DNA from 3 places in the Halomonas sp. MES3-P3E genome. Region 2 is predicted to be linked to each of the others. Evidence: riboswitches for the same ligand, from Rfam matches in the RefSeq annotation. Region 2 holds a riboswitch; each other region holds the start of a gene.

Region 1 (7,002 bases), on a different contig from region 2:
ATTTACCGCGAAGAGATTTTTGGGCCTGTGCTGTGTGTGGTCAGTGTTGAAACCCTCGATGAAGCGATCGAATTTATCAACGCCAACCCCAACGGCAATGGCACCTCTATCTTTACTAACTCTGGTTGGATTGCTCGCCGTTTTGAAACCGATATCGACGTGGGTCAGATTGGTATCAATGTGCCCATCCCCGTACCGGTTGCCTACTTCAGCTTCACTGGCTCGCGGGCATCAAAGCTGGGGGATTTAGGGCCTAACGGCAAACAGGCGATTGCCTTCTGGACGCAAACCAAAACCGTCACAGCGCGTTGGTTTGAACCAGAGAATGTTTCCAGTGGCATTAATAGTACGATTTCGCTTGGCTAAATGAAGCACTATTCAATGCCTGATGCTGGCCCCGCATTAAGCGGGGTCAATTGATAGCGGGTGCGGCCAAAGCCGAGCCGATGAATCGGCATATCGTGATTTAAAAGTTATCAAACAACGGCAAGCTTTCTTCCAACAGTTGTTCAATGGGGCCAAGTTGGCTTTCATGCAACACCAGCAGGGAATGTTCGTTCATGAAGTCCTGGGCTGGCGGCACCAGCAGCGCGAACTCACCTTCTTCAAGGTGAAACTCATGTATTTCGCGCAAACCAAGCGGCGTCATGCATTGCGAGCAGCGGTAGGTGTCATCTTCGCCATAAATCAGGCGGTGGTACATTTTAAACAGCGTATAGAGTGCCAAGCCGCCCTCAAACGCTGGCCAGCGCGCTGGTGTATGACTAATGCCGTTGGCGAGGTCTTGACCTTCTGCTCTGGCCTCTGCAATCGCATCGGCTAGCGGGGCAGCTAGAATGGCGGTTTGGTCAGCAGGTAAAGGTGTGTTGTGCTTGGAGGCGTGTTCAAAATCCTGCACTGCTCGTTTGAAGTCAGAAACGTTACTGAGGGTGTAGTCGACATGCTGAAGATCGTCGGGCTCAAACCCACCATTTTCCCAGCCATGAATGACTCTCAAGGTCATTTGGCCCCGCGTCATGGGGCGGGCCAGTAACATATGCAGCATGATCCGAATATGTAGCTGGCGCTCATCCGTATCATTTTCAAACGCTTGGTAGGGGTCAGAAAACAGTTCGTTTAGACGACCGGAGATGTGTTCTTTTGCTTCGTTATGGCTCATGTCAGTGTCCCTTTGAACGAACTGATTATTAAGCGTTATGCGCGTTTTATTGCAGGTCGTTACATCAGTATGGCGAGCAGGGCCGCTAATTAAAAGTCACTTAAGTTAGCGTTTTGTTACGTAAAGGCTAAGTCGTTTTTATGAGATGGTTAAACTTAACAATAAAGAGGTGATTATGTCTGCTCCATTAAGCCGTTTTAATGTACCAGAAACGTTAGATGATCTGCCCGACGATATTCGCCATACTATTTTGGCCGTCCAGGAAAAGGCAGGGTTTGTGCCTAATGTATTTTTAATGTTGGCCCATCGTCCTGCTGAGTTTCGTGCTTTCTTTGCCTACCATGATGCGCTAATGGAGCGTGAATCTGACACGCTCACTAAAGCCGAGAAAGAGATGATTGTGGTCGCTACCAGTGCGCGCAATCGCTGCTTGTATTGCGTGGTGGCGCATGGGGCACTGGTGCGCATATACAGCAAAGACCCGCTGCTTGCGGATCAGGTCGCCATCAACCATCGCGTGGCACCGATTAGTGAGCGCCACTGCGTCATGCTCGACTTTGCCATGCATTGTGCCATTGATGTCGGTGAAATGACCGATGAGTGGCGCACGCGCCTGCGGCAAGAAGGCTTTAGCCAAGAGGACTGCTGGGATATAGGCGCCATCGCGGCGTTTTTTGGTCTGTCGAATCGATTGGTCACCCTGGCGGGTACGCCGCCCAATGCGGAGTTCTATTTGATGGGGCGAGTGCCCCGCGCAGAGGCTGCCAACACACCTTAAACTTTACTAAGACGCGTTTTTGGTTGACGATACCGTCTTCATTCACTGTCGCCAGGGGAGCCCTGCTTGCAAGGGCTGAGAATGCGCGCTGCGCAGACCCTGGAACCTGATCCGGTTCGTACCGGCGGAGGAAGTGCGACATGCTATATCTGACGTCAGCCGTGCTTGGCGCGGCGCTGTGCTGCTTTGCTTATTTAGGTCTACGGGCTCGCTGGGTGGATGGCCCCGTTGATGATTATGTGACGGCTCGCAACTCACAAACAGCTTCAACCCTTGGTCTCTCCTTTCTTGCCTCCGGCATGGGGGCGTGGATACTCTTTGCCCCGCCCGAAATTGGTGCCTTTGTTGGCCCCCTCGCATTAGCAGGTTATGCGCTCGGGTCGGCACTGCCGTTTATTGTGTTAGGGCTCTACGGGCCAAAAATTCGCCGTGCGTTGCCGGAAGGGCGCAGCATCGCCGAGTTTGCAGAAGCGTGCTATGGCCCAGGCGTGCGGCGCTGGGTAACGTTAGTGTCGGTTGGCTATATGGCCTGCTTCCTGGCAGCGGAGCTCACCGCCATAGGGGCCATCACAGCGCTATTGTCAGATGTGCCGCCCGCGCTGGTGATTATTGGCGTTGCCCTCACCACTCTGGTGTATACGGCGGTTGGCGGTTTGCGCGCCAGCCTTGCCACGGACCGGTGGCAGGCATGGCTGTTGCTAGCGCTTCTGTTGGCGGTGGGTAGCGTTACGTTATGGCGCCTACCCACAATGCCTAGCGAGGCAACGCTGCCTTCCATCCCCGTTACCAGCGCGCTGAGCGTTGCGTTAACGCTGGTCATCGCCGTCACCGCAGCGAACCTTTTCCACCAGGGGTATTGGCAGCGTGTTTGGGCGGCAAGGGACGATCAAAGCCTGGGCCGTGGCGCTTGGCTAGGCGGCGGTATGACCGTCGTAGTCGTGATGCTAATTGGTGGTTTGGGCATGCTGGCGACAATGAGTGGGGTCCCCCTTGGCGAGCCGCCGATGCCGTTTTTCGCTCTGTTAACGGGGGCCCCAGCTTGGCTGACACTCCCCGCTTTAGTGCTGGCAGTCACTTTGGTAGCCTCCAGTGTTGATACGTTACAAAATGGTATCGCTTCCCTGGTGGTGTCGCGCAGCGAACGGCGGGGTGTTTCCATTGCCGCTGCCCGTTGGGTCACGATTGGATTGATGATACCGGTGGTAGTGATTGCTTTGCAGGGGTTGTCAGTACTGCGGCTGTTCCTGATTGCTGACTTACTGTGTGCCGCCATTGTGGTGCCTGTGCTGCTAGGTCTGTGGCAACGCATGACCCCTTTTTCGGCTGTTGCGGGAGGTGTTGCAGGATTGCTGGGCGCCATTATTCCAGGGTGGTTCAGTCAGGGCAGTCTCATCGCGGGAGTGATAGCTGCCAGTTTCCCGGGCAGTATTCCTACGCTGGGGCCGTTTGTCGGTGCGATAGTCGCCTCTACGCTGGTTAGTGTGTTGCTCGCGAGTATGAGTCAAAACAATAAGCAGTAAGCAGGAAAGTGCTGGTCGCGATATGCTGGTAGACCTACACCTCCCTGAATGGGTGACATGACAATGAGCTACCCCACAGCATCTAATGAAGAGGCGCGGTTAGCCGCTCTTTATGAGCTTGAACTATTAGATACCCCGGATGAACCGGCGTTTGACCGCGTCACCAGGTTGGTTGCCCAGTTACTGAATGTGCCTATCTCAACGATCACGTTGATTGATGCTGAGCGTCAGTGGATTAAGTCGCGCGTGGGCGTGGAAACCCGCGAGACAGGTCGAGATGTGGCTTTTTGCGCTTATACAGTGACGGCCTCAGAGCCGTTAATTGTTGAAGATGCACGCAAGGACCCTCGCTTTGCGCAAAACCCCCATGTGACCGCCCCGAATGGGATTCGCTTTTATGCGGGTATTCCGCTGTGCACCTCCAATGGACTTGCGTTGGGATCCCTCTGCGCGATTGATATTAAACCTCGTACTCTTAGTGAGCAGGAACTGGCGGCTTTGAAAGATTTAGCGGCGATTGTGACTGATGAAATTCGCCTGCGTGAACGGCTGATCCGAGAGAGAAAAAAAGCACAGGAATCTCAGCGAGCGTTGAGCGAGCTTCATTACAGCATGGAGTGCCAAATTGAACGGCGCACCAACGAGCTCAACCTAGTCATTGAATCCGCCTATGACGCCTATATCAGTATTGATTCACAGGGCGTCATTCTCGATTGGAACCGAGCGGCTGAGCTAATGTTTGGTTGGCCACGCAAAGCGGTGCTGGCAAGGCCAGTCACACAATTACTCTTTCCTAATGGCTTGCCAACTGAGAGTGATCAAGCCCCTATCACCTATACAGCGCGGTGCCATGATGGCAGGGAACTGCCCGTCGAGGTTCGCATCAAGACATTAATCATTGATGGCCGCGAGCGACGCAGTCTTTTTATCCATGATATTGCCGAACGACAGCAGCTAGAGCGTTTGCGCGATCAACAGGCCCGTGAAGACGTATTAACTAAACTGCCTAACAGGCGCGCCCTAGATGAACGCCTGCCTGATGCAATGGCCCGTACTCGGCGTACTCAAAAGCCCTTAGCAGTTTTATTCATGGATCTGGACGGTTTTAAAGCGATTAACGACACTCATGGCCATGCCATGGGGGATGAGCTGCTGCGTGTGATGGCTAAACGATTGGTGAAGACCGTCCGTGAAACCGACTATATAGCGCGGTGGGCCGGAGATGAGTTTGTCTTGCTATTAGAAAGCAGTGAGTCCATGGCGATTGAGCCGTTGGCCAAAAAATTAATACAGGTGATTGAAGAGCCGTTTGCTGCTGGCAATGCGGCGCTGAATATCAGTGCAAGCATAGGTGTTGTCATGTACATGCCAACTAGTGCTGAAACGGCCAACGAGCTATTAAAGCGAGCCGATGTTGCCATGTATGATGCCAAGCGCTTGGGAAAAGCCCAAGTTCGCATAGTGCAGCCTTTGGGTAGTGCTTCTTAAGAAAGACCGGAAATATTCAAGGACGATCATGATTCGAACTATTCTGACCACGCCTGAAGGCGAGACCCATGAGGGCGGTGAAAGCCTAATGGATGTGTGGCGGGCTACGCCGGGAAGCCATATCTGGATTGATATGCAGGGAGAAACCCAGCAGAGCGAACGGTCGATTTTAGAGGCATTCGAGTTTCACCCGATGGCGATTCAAGATGCCCATAAAGAGCGCCATCCACCTAAAATAGAAGAGTTTGATAACCATACGCTGATTATTTATCGCGGCATCTCCTCCTTCGATGCCGAGCTGAACTATTTACCTCAACAGGTCTGTTTTTTTGTGGGCGAACGGTTTTTGGTTACGCTCCATCCTGGTGAAGCGTTAAGCATTGAGCGGCTGTTTAACGAGCACGGCAGAGCACTTTTGGCGCATTCGCCGGAGCAGGTCGCGCTGCGCGTTATGTATATCTCCGCTGGGTTTTATATCGATAGCCTACTTGAGTTTGAAACTGAATTAAGCGATCTAGAGGATGAACTGTTAGAAAACGGCAACGATGTTTTGATGCGCAAGATCATTACTTATCGTTCTCGGTTGGTCAAAATGCGCCGCATTTTTAGTTACCACAAAGGTATTACTCAAGAACTGACGGCTTATGACTACGAGCATCTGCCCCGCGAAGAGAGCGAAACCCTGCACGCTATTAACGATGTGGCGGACCGCTTTGAACGTCTTTATACCTTGACCCAGATGTACTATGACATTTGTGGTGACTTAGTCGATGGCTATATCTCTATTTCTTCTCATCAGCTAAATATCACCATGCGTGTTCTCACCGTTATTACCGCAATTTTTGTACCCCTGACATTTATTGCTGGGATTTACGGCATGAACTTCGAAAATATGCCCGAGCTGCGCTATGAGTATGGCTACTTTTTTGTCTTAGGAGCGATGCTGGGCATCGGCGGCATATTGATTTGGTTATTTAAACGCAAACACTGGTTTTAAGCTTGTCAGTGAACGACTCGCCAGGAAACGAAAAGTTGACGCATGCATAGGTGGTTGAGGGGTGAGTGTGGCATCCTCTGCAGCGACCAAGACTATAAGGCATCAAGCCGTCGACTAGCATTTTCACTGGGAGCATTTTTCATGACCATAATGATCATCGGGCTGCTGATTTTTTTAGGCAGCCACTCTGTGCGTATTTTCGCTGAAAATTGGCGTCAGCAGCAAATTGCCAAATTCGGCGAAACCACGTGGAAAATAGCCTACTCGGCAGTGTCCGTGATCGGCTTGGCGGTTGCCATTTATGGGTTTGGCCAGATGCGCCTTGACCCTATTTATGTGTGGCAACCACCCATGGGCATGCGCCATGCGGTCGCGCTGCTCATGCTGCCTGCCTTTATTATGCTAGTGGCGGCGTATGTTCCCCATAATGCTATTAAGGCCAAGCTTGGCCACCCGATGATGCTGTCAGTAAAAATATGGGCGTTTGCCCACCTGCTAGCCAACGGCCGCTTAGGCGATATTATCTTTTTTGCAGCCTTTCTTATCTGGGCAATCCTGGCGTTTAAAGCTGCCAAAAAGCGTGATCGTTTGACGTCAGCTGCGCCAGTTAGCACCACGAAAATGGCTACTATTTCTACCGTACTCATCGGGCTGGTGGCGTATGTCGTCTTTGCTTTTTACTTGCACACCGCGTTGATTGGTGTCCCTGTCTTTAGCTAATGCTTATGTTTAATTAATATCTGTATTGGCTAATATTAATAAGTGTGCTTTGTTCTTCTGGCGGCCTCGCAACCACGCGTTGCCGCCATTGCCGCTTATATGGCTTTTGAGACTCGGCAAGAGTTTGTTATTGTCATTTGAGCGCCAATATACCCATATTAAGGAGTCAGCTCATGGCCGAAACTGAACACACGGTGCCGCCGACGATGGCCGCCATGCTATTGACTGGACATGGCGGTATCGACAAATTGGAGTACCATCCGGATGTCGCTACACCTAAGCCCAAGGCGGGCGAAGTGCTGGTGCAGGTGACGGCGACAGCAAAGAACAATACTGACCG
Region 2 (7,002 bases):
ATGATGCGCCACAATGCCCGTGTGCTGCATGATGCGTTAGCAGAGCCCGGATATATAAAGCCCGGTCATGACGATCATGAGCGTGACCACGATGACCATGACCACAGTGAGCATAATCACTAAGCCGATAGGGTTATAAACGCTGCTCACGTCGTGATAGATATGAGCAGCCATATCACCAATCATCTTTATCACGCTCTTTGCGGCTGGCCATACCCCTAACTTACTTGCCGCACCCACTACCACAGGATCTTGGTATGCGTAAGTTAGTAGCGGTAACAACCTCCTTTCTCATGACCAACTCACTCCTGCTCGGCAGCGCTGCCTGGGCGCTTGAAACAGCCGATAGCGACGCAGTTGAAGCGCTGGTGAACGAGACTATCGCCCCACTGATGGATGAGCACCGCATCCCGGGCATGGCGGTCGCGCTGAGCATCAACGGCCAGCAGCACTACTTTAATTATGGCCTCGCCAATCAAGAAGCGGGGATTCCGGTCGCCGATGAGACGCTGTTCGAGCTGGGCTCCATCAGTAAGATTTTCACTGCGGCGTTAACAGGCTACGCGCAGGCCAGCGGTGCGCTTTCGCTTTCCGACGCGGCCAGCGAGCACCTGCCTGCCCTTGAAGGCAGTGCCTTCGATGAGATCACATTGCTGGAATTGGGCACTTACACCGCGGGTGAACTGCCGCTGCAGTTTCCCGAGGCGGTTAACAACGAAGCGGCAATGGTCGACTACTATCGCCAGTGGCAGCCTGAATCCACGCCTGGCAGTCATCGGCTCTACTCCAACCCGAGCATAGGGCTGATGGGGTATTTAACCGCCCAACGTCTCGGAAAGCGTTATGCAGCATTGATGGAGGAACATCTCTTCTCACCGTTAGGGCTTGACCACAGTTTTTACCAAGTGCCTGAAGCACAGCAGGCGCACTACGCTTACGGTTACTCGAAAGAAGATGAGCCGATTCGGGTGAACCCCGGCGTATTGGATGCTCAGGCTTACGGCTTGAAATCAACTGCTGCAGATGTGCTCACTTTTGTGGAAGCCCACATGAATGACTCAGCGCTGGAAGCCCCCCTACGCCAAGCCCTGACGGCCACGCGCACGGGGTACTTTGAGGTCGGCAATATGACCCAGGGGCTGGGCTGGGAAAGCTACGCCTACCCAGTAACGCTTGAGCAGCTGCTGGCAGGTAACTCACTTGAGATGATATTAGAGCCCAACCCTGCCAACCGCTTAACGCCCCCTTTAGCCCCTCGGCAAGAGGCGCTTTATAACAAGACCGGCTCAACCAACGGCTTTGGCGGCTATGTGGCTTTTGTGCCCAGCGAGCAGATCGGCATTGTGATGCTGGCTAACCGTAACTACCCCAATGGTGCCCGCATAGAAGCAGCGCACCAACTGCTTACCGCACTGGCAGAAGCCCACTGAGTCTCTCTCGCTTAAAACAGTCTAATGCCGCCGTTGGCGGCATTTTTTATGGCATCATCGCTAAGATCAAACAACCTAAAGTTGCATTTTTCGCTGTCAATAAGGAGACTATTACTCCTCCCCGATACTTACCTTCACTGCGAAGAGCCCTTTCCCATGCGTCTAAACGCCGATTTTAGCCACTTTGCCTGTGTTACCCCGGAAGAGTATCAGTGGGTCGATTCCCCCAGTGCGGGGGTCGAGCGCATGATGTTTGACCGAATTGGTGATGAAGTTGCCCGTGCCACCAGTCTTGTTCGCTACGCGCCTAATACGCAATTTGAGCGGCATACCCACGGCGGCGGCGAAGAGATCCTGGTGTTGGAAGGCGTGTTCGCCGATGAGCATGGGCGCTACCCAGCCGGCAGCTACTTACGAAACCCCATCGGTACCGGCCACACGCCACAGATTGGCGAGGAAGGCGCGCTGATTTTTGTCAAACTGCACCAGTTTGACCCCAACGACACGCTCCAGCTGGCGGTACCTGCGCATCGGCTTCCCTGGCAGCCGGATCGTCGCCCGCGCATTGCCTACAAGATGCTGCACACCTACAAGCAGGAGCGCACCAGCCTGGAACGGTGGTCGGCGGGCACCTCCATCACTTACCCCACGCTGCTGGGCGGCCTGGAGTTTTTGATTCTTGAAGGCAGCCTAAGCGATAGCGAGCATAGCTACACGGCGGGCACCTGGTGTCGCTACCCCAGCGGCGCAGCCCCTGCACTCACCGCCGGTGAAAATGGCGTGATGATGTACCTCAAACGCGGTCATCTGCCGCCCGCATAGCTTAGTGCTTAGCTTCGTGATAAGCCCAGAAACGGCAGCAGCGTAAGAGCCGCAATAAGCCCCACGGCTAACAGCACCAGCACCACCTGCAGCGGGTGAGCGGCCAAGCGATGCCACAATGTTTCCGCGTCGCCCCGCTCAACCGCTGCTTGATGCTCACGCTGGACGCGGTCAAGGCGCTCCGCCTGATAGGCGTCTAGCGCGGCGATAGCCGCATCATGCTGATGTGGATTACGTAGCCAGATAGCATCGACCCCCAGGCGGAAAAAGCCCGCCTGGGTTTCATAGGTATCAAAGCCATGGTCGGCCAACAGGTCACGCACTTCCATGGCCTCTTCGTCGGTAACGTGGCGCAGCCGGAACAGTAGTTCAGCCATTGGCGTGCCTCATGCGTCGCTTTTACCCGCCATCAGGTCTGCCTGAATTACTTCGATCCAGTAGCCATCCGGGTCCTTAACGAAGATAACATCCTTCATTTTGCCCTGATCAGCGCGTTTTACGAAGGTGACGTCGTGCTCGTCAAACCATGCCTGTGCCGCTGCCAAATCCGGCACGTTAAAGCAGATGTGCCCAAAGCCCTGGGGCTCGGCATTGCCATCGTGATAGGCGAAATCTTCCTGGTTTTCAGTCCCCCAGTTGTGGGTCAATTCCAACAGCCCCTTCTGGCTAAACGTCCATACGGTACGCGCGTCAGTCTCTTCCGGCACGCTGTCGCTCGGCTCCACGTTGGCTAAAAAGTAGAGCGAGAACTGCATCTCCTCGAAATCCAGCCGCCGCAGTACCTGCATGCCAAACACTTTTGAGTAGAACGCCAGCGCCCGCTCGGGGTCTTTGACCCGCAGCATGGTGTGGTTTAAACGGAATCCTTGGGTTTGAGGCGGTGTATCGACGACACCAGGATGCTGCTCACCTTGAAAACTCATCACGCTCTCCTGTCGCTAATACTGTTCATTGACTCTATTGAGCCTCACATACCGCTTACCATGGGGGCTTTATTGCCAGAATGCTAGCCCTTACAAGCACGTAGGCAGTGTCGTATCGGGGCACCGGTAAGCGCACTAGCAATCCTAAACAAAAACCCTACACTTATTATCCATAAGATTTACAAAAGAAGTTCCCGCCACATGATCGATGCCCCTGATTGAGGGCGTCCTTCAGGAGGTTTTTATGACTGCGATTGATATGACGCTGGGTGATCACTTAACCCTCAAGCAACTTTCCAATGCGCTTCACAACGGCTTTTCGCCCATTGTTGAAGTGGAGTCGATGGATGGGATTTACAGAGTGCGCTTTCATCACGCTAACGGCGTGTCTGACCTCAGTGATAACAAAGGGCACGTCAGTACTTTTCTCGGCACGGGTGAAATCCGCGATACCTTAGGCCAACTTGGCTTGACCCACGGCGTGCTGACCTTCGCTGACCAGTGCGGTGACGAAATGATTGGGATAGAGGGGAAAGCCATAACGCCTGACGAGATGCTCACCTACGGCACGCGTATTTCGTTTCGTTAGATTGCCATCGTCTGTATCCAGGGGTTTACAGGGCTACTCCAGGCAAGGATAGTAAGCGCTCGACAGGGGCGCCCTCCGTTACGGTTGGGCTGAGACGCACCCTTTGAACCTGAACCGGATAACACCGGCGTAGGGAGTCATGGTACCGCTTACCACCTCCCCGCCGGGAGGATGCTATGACCCTACCTCCGCTTGGCGATTACCTTGCAACGCTGCGCGCAGTGACACCGTTAGTCCATTGCATGACCAATTATGTCGCCATGAACAGCACGGCCAACCTGTTGCTAGCCACGGGCGCGTCACCCGCAATGCTGCATGCTCCAGAGGAAGTGGCAGAGTTCACCGCTATTTCTGCCGGGCTGTCGATCAACATTGGTACCATCTCTGCCCACTGGGCGGACGCGATGTTGACCGCAGCGGCCACCGCCAGCCAGCACTCGATTCCCTGGGTATTAGATCCTGTCGCCGTTGGCGCGACCCGCTATCGACAATCGCTGTGCACGCGGTTACTCGCGTTAAAGCCTAGCGTGATTCGTGGCAATGCCTCTGAAATTCTGGCGCTTAATGGGTTAGCCAACCAAGGCCGCGGCGTGGACTCGACAGCTGCCGCCGACCAAGCCATAGACGCAGCGATAGCGCTAGCGCAAAAACATGGCTGCGTTGTCGCGATGACCGGTGAAAGCGACTGGGTGACGAATGGCACACAGCACTATCGTATTAACGGTGGCCACCCCTTAATGCCCCGTGTCACAACGTTAGGCTGCGGCCTTAGCGCACTGGTCACCGCCTTTGTTGCGGCCAACCGTGAAGCCCCGCTGGAAGCCACCGCCGCGGCGCTAGGCTGCTTTGCCGTCGCTGGCGAGCGGGCGGGCAGTACTGCTCAGGGCCCAGGCAGTTTCCAAGTCGCTCTGCTGGATGCGCTTTATCAACTTACCCCTGACGACCTCTCTGCTCATACTCAGTTGGAGTCACTCCATGCCGTATGATCTATCGCTTTATTTGGTGACCGACACTGCGCTTTGCGACGATTATGGCCTAGAGCAGACGGTTGAAGCAGCGGTAAGAGGTGGTGTGACCATCGTGCAGCTACGCGATAAGCATGCCAGCGATGAACAGATGGTTACTCAGGCCAAGCGGCTAAAAGCACTGCTGGCAGGCACCGGGGTGCCGCTCATCATTAACGACCGTTTACAGGTAGCGCTAGAGAGTCAGGCAGATGGCCTGCATGTCGGTCAGAGCGATGCCGCTGTTCAGGAAGCACGCCGAGCGCTAGGTGAACAGGCGATTATTGGCCTGTCGATCAATACCCTCGCTCAGCTCCAAGCGGCGCCCATGGCGTTAATTGATTACGTTGGCATTGGGCCCGTGTTTGCAACAGTGAGCAAACAGGACCACGCCCAGCCTATCGGCTTTGGCGGCTTGGCTTCGCTGGTCAAAGCGTGCCCACTGCCCAGCGTGGCGATTGGTGGGTTGAAAGCTGAGCATGCCATTAGTGTGCAGCGGGCGGGAGCGAACGGATTAGCGGTGATTTCAGCCATTTGCGGCCAACCCGATCCTTTCCAGGCGGCACGCGCCTTTCAGGTCGCTGCTGCGTCATGAACCAAATAGAGCATATCGTTGCTTTCGTGCGAGTCGCCGAGCTGGGTAGCTATACCCGGGCAGCTGAAGCACTCGATATTTCGCGTACCCGCGTGTCGCGTCAGGTCATGGCACTGGAGAAGGCACTCGGGGCGCGACTGATACAGCGCACTACGCGTCGCCTGCATCTCACGGAAGCAGGAGAGCGCTATTTAATGCGCGCCCAGGGTGTGCTGCAAGCGCTCGATGAAGCCGCTGCTGAAGTTGGCCAAGGTACCAGCGATGTGCGCGGCCGTTTACGCGTAAATGGGCCCATGAGTTTTGGTACCCGCTACTTAACGCCACTCGTCACCCAGTTTATGCTTACCCACCCGGCGCTTGACGTGCGCCTGGACCTTAATGACCGTCGCGTTGATCTACTTGAAGAGGGTTATGACGTGGCGATCCGTATCGGCAGCCTGCCCGACTCCAGCCTGGTGGCACGCCGCCTGACCCGCTGCCGTTTGCTGTTTTGTGCCTCCCCTGAGTATCTTGCCACCCACGGCGAACCCGTTAGCGTTAACGACCTTAATGAGCACCGCTGCCTGCGATATCGTAGTGGCCAGCAGAGCGCTGACTGGCAAATTGCTACGCAGTCTTTGACGGTTAATGGCCCACTGGAGAGCAATAATGGTGATGTACTGACCCAGGCTGCTGAAGCGGGCTTAGGCATCGCACAACAGCCCAGTTTTCTGGTCACGGAGAGTATTGTCAGCGGGCGGTTAGTGCCGATTTTAACCGACGAGCCCGCGGTGCGGCTCGACGTTCACGCGCTCTACCCTGCCCGGCGGTATCTGCCCGCCAAGGTGGAGCGCTTTATCGATCTGCTTACCGAGGCGTGGGGAGATCCACCTATTTGGGAACAGGCGATTGGATTGTCGCCTATTACGCAACAGTGATGTGCATAACGCGCTGATTATCTCACCCTGGCCTAGCTGTAAAGTAGCTCCATCAACCACACAGATGGAAGCTCCTCAAATGACGACTCAATCATCACTTACGGCCACTCCCTCTCTACAGCCTTATGCTATTACGCTTCTGCGCATCAGCCTCGGCGTTATGGCCCTCGCTCACGGTTTGCTCAAAGTGTTGGTATTTACCGTACCGGGTACGGTCGGCTATTTTGAGTCACTGGGTTTGCCGGGGGTCTTAGCCTACTTAACCATTGCTGCTGAAGTGGGCGGTGGGATAGCCCTTCTGCTCGGCGTATACACTCGCTGGGTAAGCCTAGCACTGGTACCGGTACTGCTGGGTGCCGCTTGGGTACACTTGGGTAACGGTTGGATGTTCTCGAATGCTGGTGGCGGTTGGGAATTCCCGGTGTTTTGGACGCTGGCCCTCATTACTCAAGCGGGTTTAGGAAGTGGTCACTGGGTGTTAAACCGTCGCTTCGCCTAACCTCATCACCGGCGCTTGCTCCACCGCAAGCGCCGGTACTACCGTGGAGATCTACCCATGTTACCTAGTCTATTTATTTCCCATGGTTCACCCATGCTGGCGCTGAATAAAACATCTGCCCATACGTTTCTGCGTGAACTTGGCAGTCAGCTCTCGCCTAAAGCGGTGGTAGTGGTTTCGGCGCACTGGGAGAGCAGCGAGCTACAGGTCAGTAGCAGCGCCA
Region 3 (7,002 bases), on a different contig from region 2:
CATGCCTTTCATCACCGCTTCCTGATCACCGTTCAGGCCGTGCTCATTGGCATAGTCACGCACTTCCTGGCTGATCTTCATGGAGCAGAACTTCGGCCCGCACATGGAGCAGAAGTGCGCCACCTTGGCGGAATCCTTCGGCAGGGTTTCATCGTGGTATTCACGGGCGGTATCCGGGTCTAGCCCCAGGTTGAACTGGTCTTCCCAGCGGAACTCGAAGCGCGCCTTGGAGAGGGCATTATCACGCCGCTGCGCTGCCGGGTGACCCTTGGCAAGATCCGCCGCGTGGGCGGCAATCTTGTAGGTAATGATGCCCGTTTTGACATCATCTTTGTTTGGCAGACCCAAATGCTCTTTCGGGGTGACGTAGCAGAGCATGGCGCAGCCAAACCAGCCGATCATCGCCGCCCCTATGCCAGAAGTAATGTGGTCGTAGCCGGGGGCGATATCCGTCACTAGTGGGCCAAGCGTATAGAAGGGCGCTTCGTCGCAGTACTCCAGCTGCTTGTCCATGTTCTCTTTCACCAGGTGCATGGGCACGTGGCCGGGGCCTTCGATCATCACCTGCACATCATGTTTCCAGGCAATATGGGTCAGCTCACCGAGGGTCTTGAGCTCCGCCATTTGTGCTTCGTCGTTGGCATCGGCCACCGAGCCGGGGCGCAGGCCATCGCCTAGTGAAAACGCCACATCGTACTGCTTGCAGATCTCGCAGATCTCCTCGAAATGGGTATACAGGAAGCTCTCCTGGTGATGGTACAAACACCACTTGGCCATGATCGAGCCGCCGCGGCTGACAATGCCGGTGACCCGCTTGGCGGTGAGCGGCACATAGCGTAGCAGCACCCCTGCATGAATGGTGAAGTAGTCCACACCCTGTTCGGCCTGCTCGATCAGCGTATCGCGGAAGACTTCCCAGGTGAGGTCTTCGGCCACGCCATTGACCTTCTCCAGCGCCTGATAGATAGGCACCGTACCAATCGGCACCGGCGAGTTGCGCAGAATCCACTCGCGGGTTTCGTGGATGTTCTGCCCGGTGGAGAGATCCATAATGGTATCCGCGCCCCAGCGGATACCCCAGGTCATCTTATCCACTTCCTCCTCAATGGAAGACGTTACCGCCGAGTTACCCAAGTTGCCGTTGATCTTGACCAGAAAGTTGCGGCCAATGATCATCGGCTCGCTTTCAGGGTGGTTGATGTTGTTGGGGATAATCGCCCGCCCGCGGGCCACTTCTTCGCGCACGAACTCTGGGGTGATCTCCTCCGGCAAGCTGGCGCCAAAGCTCTGGCCTTTATGCTGGTGGCCCAGAATCCGCTCAACTTCAGCGGTACCCAGCGTTTGGCGACGCTGGTTTTCGCGCAGGGCAATAAACTCCATTTCCGGGGTGATAATGCCCTGGCGGGCGTAGTGCAGTTGGGTCACGTTTTGGCCCACTTTAGCCCTGCGCGGGGTGCGGGTTAAATCAAAGCGCAGCTGGGCAAGAGTGGGGTCGTTGGCGCGGCGGTTGCCGTACTCAGACGTAAGGCCTGATAGAAATTCGGTGTCGTCCCGCGCTTCGATCCAGGCACGACGTAGCTCCGGTAAGCCACGGCGTAGATCAATTTGGGCATCGGGGTCGGTGTAAGGGCCGGAGGTGTCGTATACCAGCAGCGGCGGGTTCTCTTCATCGATGCCGGTGGTTTTGGTCGGTGACAGGGTGATCTCCCGAAACGGCACACGGATATCCGGCTGGGAGCCTTCGATGTACACCTTCCGTGAGCCGGGCAGCGGCTGAATGGCGGCGGCATCGACCTCGGCGGTTTCGGCTAGAAAATGGCTTGTTTTGCTCATTGGTAGGTTCCTTTTAGTTGTTAGTCATTAATGTCTGAGGTCTTCATCTATTAGCTCTAGGCCCATCTGCCAGAAGTCGATTTCCAGGCGAGTGGCATCGCGGAAGATCTTGCTCAGTTCGGCAAAGCGGGCGGGAGTAACGTCGGCAAGGCGGGCATTCAGCCATTCAAGCTCCGCCTGCATGGCGGCCTGAAACTCCTCGCCTTCGTACATGGCAATCCAGGCGTCATAAGGGTTTTGTGTGCCGCGCAGGGTGGTAGGCTGGGCGTTGAGCCAGTTGGCGATTTCGCCGTAGCCGACCAGACAGGGAGCCAGCGCCACATGCAAATCAAGCAAGTCGCCTCGGTTGCCGGTATCCAATACGTATCGGGTGTAGGCAAGCGTTGCGCGGGCTTCGGGAAGCTCCTCCAGTTCTTGCTCGGAAATCCCCCACTCCTGGCAAAAGCCCACGTGCAGACCCAGCTCCACATCGACAATGGCTTTTAAGCCTTCGTGGGCTTGGCGAAGATCGGCGAGGGTGGGGCTTTTATAGGCAGCCAGCGCGTAGGCGCGGGCGAAGTGGATCAAAAACAGGTAGTCCTGCTTTAAATAGTGGCGAAACGACGCTTCAGGCAGCGTGGCGGTGCCTAGTTGGCGCACAAAATCGTGCTCAATATAGGCGCGCCAATCGTCCTGGCAGGCGGTGGTGAGATCAGTAAAGCGGTAGCCCATGTTGCCTCCGGTAGTAATGATCCGGAGGGCAGGCGGGAAAGATCGAGAAAATGGCGCAGAGAGGTGGCGTGCAATCGTGAGAGCTAGCCATGGCCATCGCTTGATCCCTACGCCGGTACCCGTGCAGCGAACTTATGAAAGCCGCAGCACATTAGCCGGATCAGGTTCAGCGGGACCAGCGCTCGGTAGCCAAAAGCTCACCCTGCGCCATCTCAGCCGGATATCACCGGCACCCCGTCAAGCTGTTCGTTGGTGGAGTGTAGGAGGTGGGTGGGGTGGATGCAAGGGCTTGTTGTGGGGTTGGAGAACCACCTAAGGACATTTGTTTTGGATGGACTGCCGAAATTTTCTTTGCTACCTGTAGAATCAATGGGGTAGAGTTAATTTTGGTAGCTGTTTAGTCTCAATCAATATGCCCTTTCGTTCATCGATATCATGCAGTGGGGCTTAGAATCCCTGTTATGCAGGAAGAGATGAATTTGGACGAGAGAACGTAATGAATAGTCCGAGCAAGAATTTCATAGAAGCATGTTTGCACACCTTGATAATCGTACACCTTTTCACCTTCCAAAATGAATTGGCGTCAAAAGTTTACTTTTTTTCCTGGCTTTAGTTTTTTGCTTGTTAACGTTTTTACGGCAGAATATTTTCCTAACTTGTTAGAATTGGCTGGATGGTCGAAAAAAAAATCTTTAGGACAATAGCTGATGTTCTTGCTTTAGCTTTTTCTCTTTATCTTGCATACGGAACCTCGGTTCTAGCCCCGGTAATGCAGTTTTTATTAAAGACACAAATAGAACAGACTAGTTCTATTCCTCCTGGTTTTGATCAAGAAGGAATAGAGAGGAGTCAGGAGCTTAATAGAAAGATGATAGAGGTTTGGGGGAACTTAGAAGTGGCTCCTTTTGACTTGAGTGTAGTTGCCTTCGGTATTCTTTTTTATGTTATATCCAGAGGGTTCTGGGGGCTATGGCTTTTATATAAAAGGTTTGCATAATTAAGTCGCGCCATGCGGACGTACTAAAGTCCGACGATGCGCTTCTCGTTATGCTTTATGAATCGGTCGAACCTTTAGATTAGAGATATAGAATGGAAAAAAACTGGGAGAATTATAAAAAGTGGATTGCTGAAGCTACTCGTATAGGGCAACGATATTATTATCGTGGGCAAAGTGAAGTCTCGTGGAAATTGAAAACATCATTTCACCGAAATTCAGAGCTAAAGGGGATATCACTTTCTCATTATTTTGATAAAATAATGAAAGATGTCAATTATCAATTTGCTGCTTTTGATGCGCCCGTTAACTTTCAAGATAATGTGGAATATTTAACCTTTCTGGGCAAGTTACAGCATCATGGTTTTCCTACGCCATTGTTAGATTGGACGTTGTCTGGTTATGTGGCAGCATTCTTTGCTTTCAAAGGCGCTCCTTTGAAAGCAAAGCCTAGCGACAAGGTGTCAATATTTATTTTTGATGTTAAAAGATGGAGTCAACAATTTAGCTCTGAAACCAGCTTTCTAGCTAACGAAGATTTTGTTAGCGATTTTGCAGTATATGCAACTGGTAATCAGAGAATGGTTAGGCAAATGGCGGTAACTACCGCGACCAACGTTTCCGACCTTGAGAGTTTTATAGTACAAAAAGGCCAACAAGTTGGAGTCCAATTTTTGTGGCGTTATGACATGCCAGCTTCAGAAAGAACCATCGTCATGAAAGAGTTAGATTCCATGGGTATTAACGATATGACTCTTTTTCCAGACTTTGATGGCTTATGTCAGCATTTGAAAGAGATGCATTTCACAAGTCAACAGCAGATAATACCACCGCCACCACCACCATCAATGCCAAAGCATGACCAATAGTTGCAGTACGTTCCGGCCCTAACGGGCCTCTACTGGACCGGTTTGCTGCGTTGCCGCACTCGACCACTGAACATTGGCGTTATGCATACTGAAATGACTCGTTGCATCTTCTTCCTTTGGGGGCTGTTTGCCACACCTGTAATCAGTACTTCGCAAGAAAAGCTGAAAGACCTGTATTGGAGTCTCCAATTTTTTCGGCACCTGAGAGCGGGAATGAAGTAGAAGAATGAGGGCCAACTCCTCTGCCTTCCCGGTAGTGGCGCTTTTGTAACAAAAACTTACCTACCGTAACCGGATCTTCCTTGTTATCGAAAAGTGTTTTTCCTATGGTTGATACGTGTGAATCAAACGACTGTCACATTGCGTGAATCACGGCAGGATAGCCTTTCAATACCATGAACCATGACGATTCATAGAATCGTTCATAGCAAGTCGTCACAAGGAGAATACACGTGAAACTCAGAACCCTACTTACCGCCTCGTTTGCCTCTACCGCTCTGCTGGCTGCGGCACCTTCGGCATTCGCCGCACCCAATGCGGATGGACTCTATTTGGGTATCGGTACCGGTTTCAGTTCGCTGGAGAATGACGACGATGATGTCGACAATTTCATCTCTGATGGCGCTGAAGACTTTGATCTGGATGATGACGAAGACAACGTCTTCAAAGGTTTCGTCGGCTACGAATTCAATCCTTACTTCGCTACCGAAGTCTTCTATGCCGATCTGGGGCGTACGCGCCTGAAGGGTAACAGTGACGCCAATACCGATTTGGAATCAAACGCCTACGGGGTGAGTCTGGTCGGTCAATTGCCCATCACCTCCTGGTTTACCGCCTTCGCTAAGGCCGGTGTGGCCAAGTGGGAAACCGACGTCGACGGTAACCTTGGTGGTGCTAGCGTTGATCTTGAAGATCAGGACGGCACCGATCCGGTCTACGGTGTCGGCGCGCAGTTCAACTTCGATCCCTTCCTGGTCCGTACTGAATACGAGCGCTACGACTTCGACAGCGACTATCAGATTGACACCTTTACCGTATCAGCAGGCTTGCGCTTCTAACCGTCAGTTTGTTTTTCCATGTGTGATATCAGCGCCGGGGCTCGCCCCGGCGCTGCTGTTTTATCTCGCGCAACCCTCACATACTTCCAGGCGGTACGCCGCCAGCATTGGTAAGGTACTGATGATCATGGGTGAAAGGAGAGATGTGCTTTTCACAGCGGGATCAAGTCGATATGCATCTCGCACCAGCTTCAAATGCCTAGTGCGTTTACAGGCTTTTCTAATCCTCCATGAGGTCTCGTTCATTCAATGCGTCGTACTTGCGGATATCAGCGCGCATCCTCCCGCTCCATTGGTTAACAAATAGTTCGGTCTCGTCGGCGTTTAGATGAGCAGTCAGTGCAGCTTGATCAGCCCAACGCTCCGACAAGAGCAACCGTCCAGTATCCGCGTCATCCACTGCCGCGTCATAAGAGATGTTTCCGTCACGTTGTCGCGTGACGTTGGCAAGTGCTTTTAGGTGAGTCATAAATTGCGCTAAATCAGCCGAGGCGACGTATAAGTATCCGGTAACGATGAGCATGCTTTTTTCCTCATAATACCGCCGTTGGAGCAAGGAATTGCTTTGATCAGCGGCAACAATTTACTGCTTAACGATAAGCACGACCTTGCCTTGAACGCCGCCTTGCATAGCTCTCTGATGCGCAGCCGATGCTTCTGCCAACGGATAGGTACTGTCGGTCACGACCCGAATGGTACGGTCGTCGAGCAAGCGACCGGCCTGCGCCAGCAGCATTCCGTTTGATTGCACCTGTAGCGAGGAAACCGTAATCCCTAGCCTGTCGGCTTCATCCTTGGCAGAAAAGCCCAAGGGGTTGACCAGAAAGAGCGAGCCGCCTGGTTTAATGATGCTGAGGAAGCGCTCCATGTTCGGGCCACCCACAGCGTCAAGCACCAGATCCACGTCATGTGCGACCGTTTCTGCGGCTGCCTTGGTGTAATCAATGAAGTCGTCAGCACCCAGCTCTCGAAGCAGCCCTTCATGCTTGCCTGAGGCAACCGCGATCACACGCGCCCCTTTCCATTTAGCGACTTGAACCGCTAGATGCCCCACGCCACCGCCAGCCCCATTGATCAAGACGGTCTTGCCTTCGAGCGGGACAGGCACATGCCGAAATGCCTGGAATGGGTTGAGCCGGTCATGACCAGGGTCAACCAGAAATTGCCAGGCAGTAAGCAATGACATCGGGGCACCTGCTGCCTCGACATGAGAAATGCTCTTTGGCTTCAACGCTAATTGGCTTTCAGGAACGCTGACATATTCGGCATAGGCGCCGCTGCCCTTCATCAAATCTTCAGGGAAACGAACCATTGCAAAGGTGTGGTCACCTACGCTGACCTTGGAAACCTCGTCGCCAACGGCAGCAACGACGCCTGACACATCAGTGCCTAATATCAGCGGAAAGTTGGGGCTAGGCTGCCATTCTGGCGGTAGCGCCCGATAGCCGTCACGCAGGTAAAGGTCTGGTGGGTTAAGACTTGCCGCATGCACTTGGATAAGCACTTCACCGGCTTGTACTTCGGGTCGGGGAGTATC

Evidence for each region. Region 2 has a riboswitch for thiamine pyrophosphate ahead of thiM (hydroxyethylthiazole kinase). Riboswitches for the same ligand answer to the same signal wherever they lie in the genome.
Region 1: it holds a riboswitch for thiamine pyrophosphate, as region 2 does, so the genes downstream of both, CXF87_RS04545 (sodium:solute symporter) here and thiM (hydroxyethylthiazole kinase) in region 2, are expected to answer to the same signal.
Region 3: it holds a riboswitch for thiamine pyrophosphate, as region 2 does, so the genes downstream of both, tenA (thiaminase II) here and thiM (hydroxyethylthiazole kinase) in region 2, are expected to answer to the same signal.

Annotation. Positions count from the first base shown of each region.
Region 1 is NZ_PJBT01000015.1:58,617-65,618, reverse strand. It holds gene CXF87_RS04560 (CoA-acylating methylmalonate-semialdehyde dehydrogenase) at 1-366, shown strand, start outside; gene CXF87_RS04555 (hypothetical protein) at 467-1,159, opposite strand; gene CXF87_RS04550 (peroxidase-related enzyme) at 1,335-1,937, shown strand; TPP riboswitch at 1,981-2,088, shown strand; gene CXF87_RS04545 (sodium:solute symporter) at 2,078-3,457, shown strand; gene CXF87_RS04540 (sensor domain-containing diguanylate cyclase) at 3,521-4,945, shown strand; gene CXF87_RS04535 (magnesium transporter CorA family protein) at 4,974-5,942, shown strand; gene CXF87_RS04530 (NnrU family protein) at 6,084-6,662, shown strand; gene CXF87_RS04525 (alcohol dehydrogenase catalytic domain-containing protein) at 6,836-7,002, shown strand, end outside.
Region 2 is NZ_PJBT01000184.1:74,133-81,134, forward strand. It holds gene CXF87_RS14460 (metal ABC transporter solute-binding protein, Zn/Mn family) at 1-123, shown strand, start outside; gene ampC (class C beta-lactamase) at 294-1,430, shown strand; gene CXF87_RS14470 (cupin domain-containing protein) at 1,587-2,252, shown strand; gene CXF87_RS14475 (DUF6164 family protein) at 2,261-2,629, opposite strand; gene gloA (lactoylglutathione lyase) at 2,639-3,175, opposite strand; gene CXF87_RS14485 (hypothetical protein) at 3,420-3,764, shown strand; TPP riboswitch at 3,819-3,917, shown strand; gene thiM (hydroxyethylthiazole kinase) at 3,941-4,750, shown strand; gene thiE (thiamine phosphate synthase) at 4,740-5,363, shown strand; gene CXF87_RS14500 (LysR family transcriptional regulator) at 5,360-6,280, shown strand; gene CXF87_RS14505 (DoxX family protein) at 6,345-6,779, shown strand; gene CXF87_RS14510 (DODA-type extradiol aromatic ring-opening family dioxygenase) at 6,837-7,002, shown strand, end outside.
Region 3 is NZ_PJBT01000020.1:76,929-83,930, forward strand. It holds gene thiC (phosphomethylpyrimidine synthase ThiC) at 1-1,833, opposite strand, end outside; gene tenA (thiaminase II) at 1,861-2,544, opposite strand; TPP riboswitch at 2,632-2,791, opposite strand; gene CXF87_RS06205 (hypothetical protein) at 3,218-3,541, shown strand; gene CXF87_RS06210 (FRG domain-containing protein) at 3,634-4,407, shown strand; gene CXF87_RS06215 (porin family protein) at 4,860-5,465, shown strand; gene CXF87_RS06220 (putative quinol monooxygenase) at 5,686-5,988, opposite strand; gene CXF87_RS06225 (NADP-dependent oxidoreductase) at 6,049-7,002, opposite strand, start outside.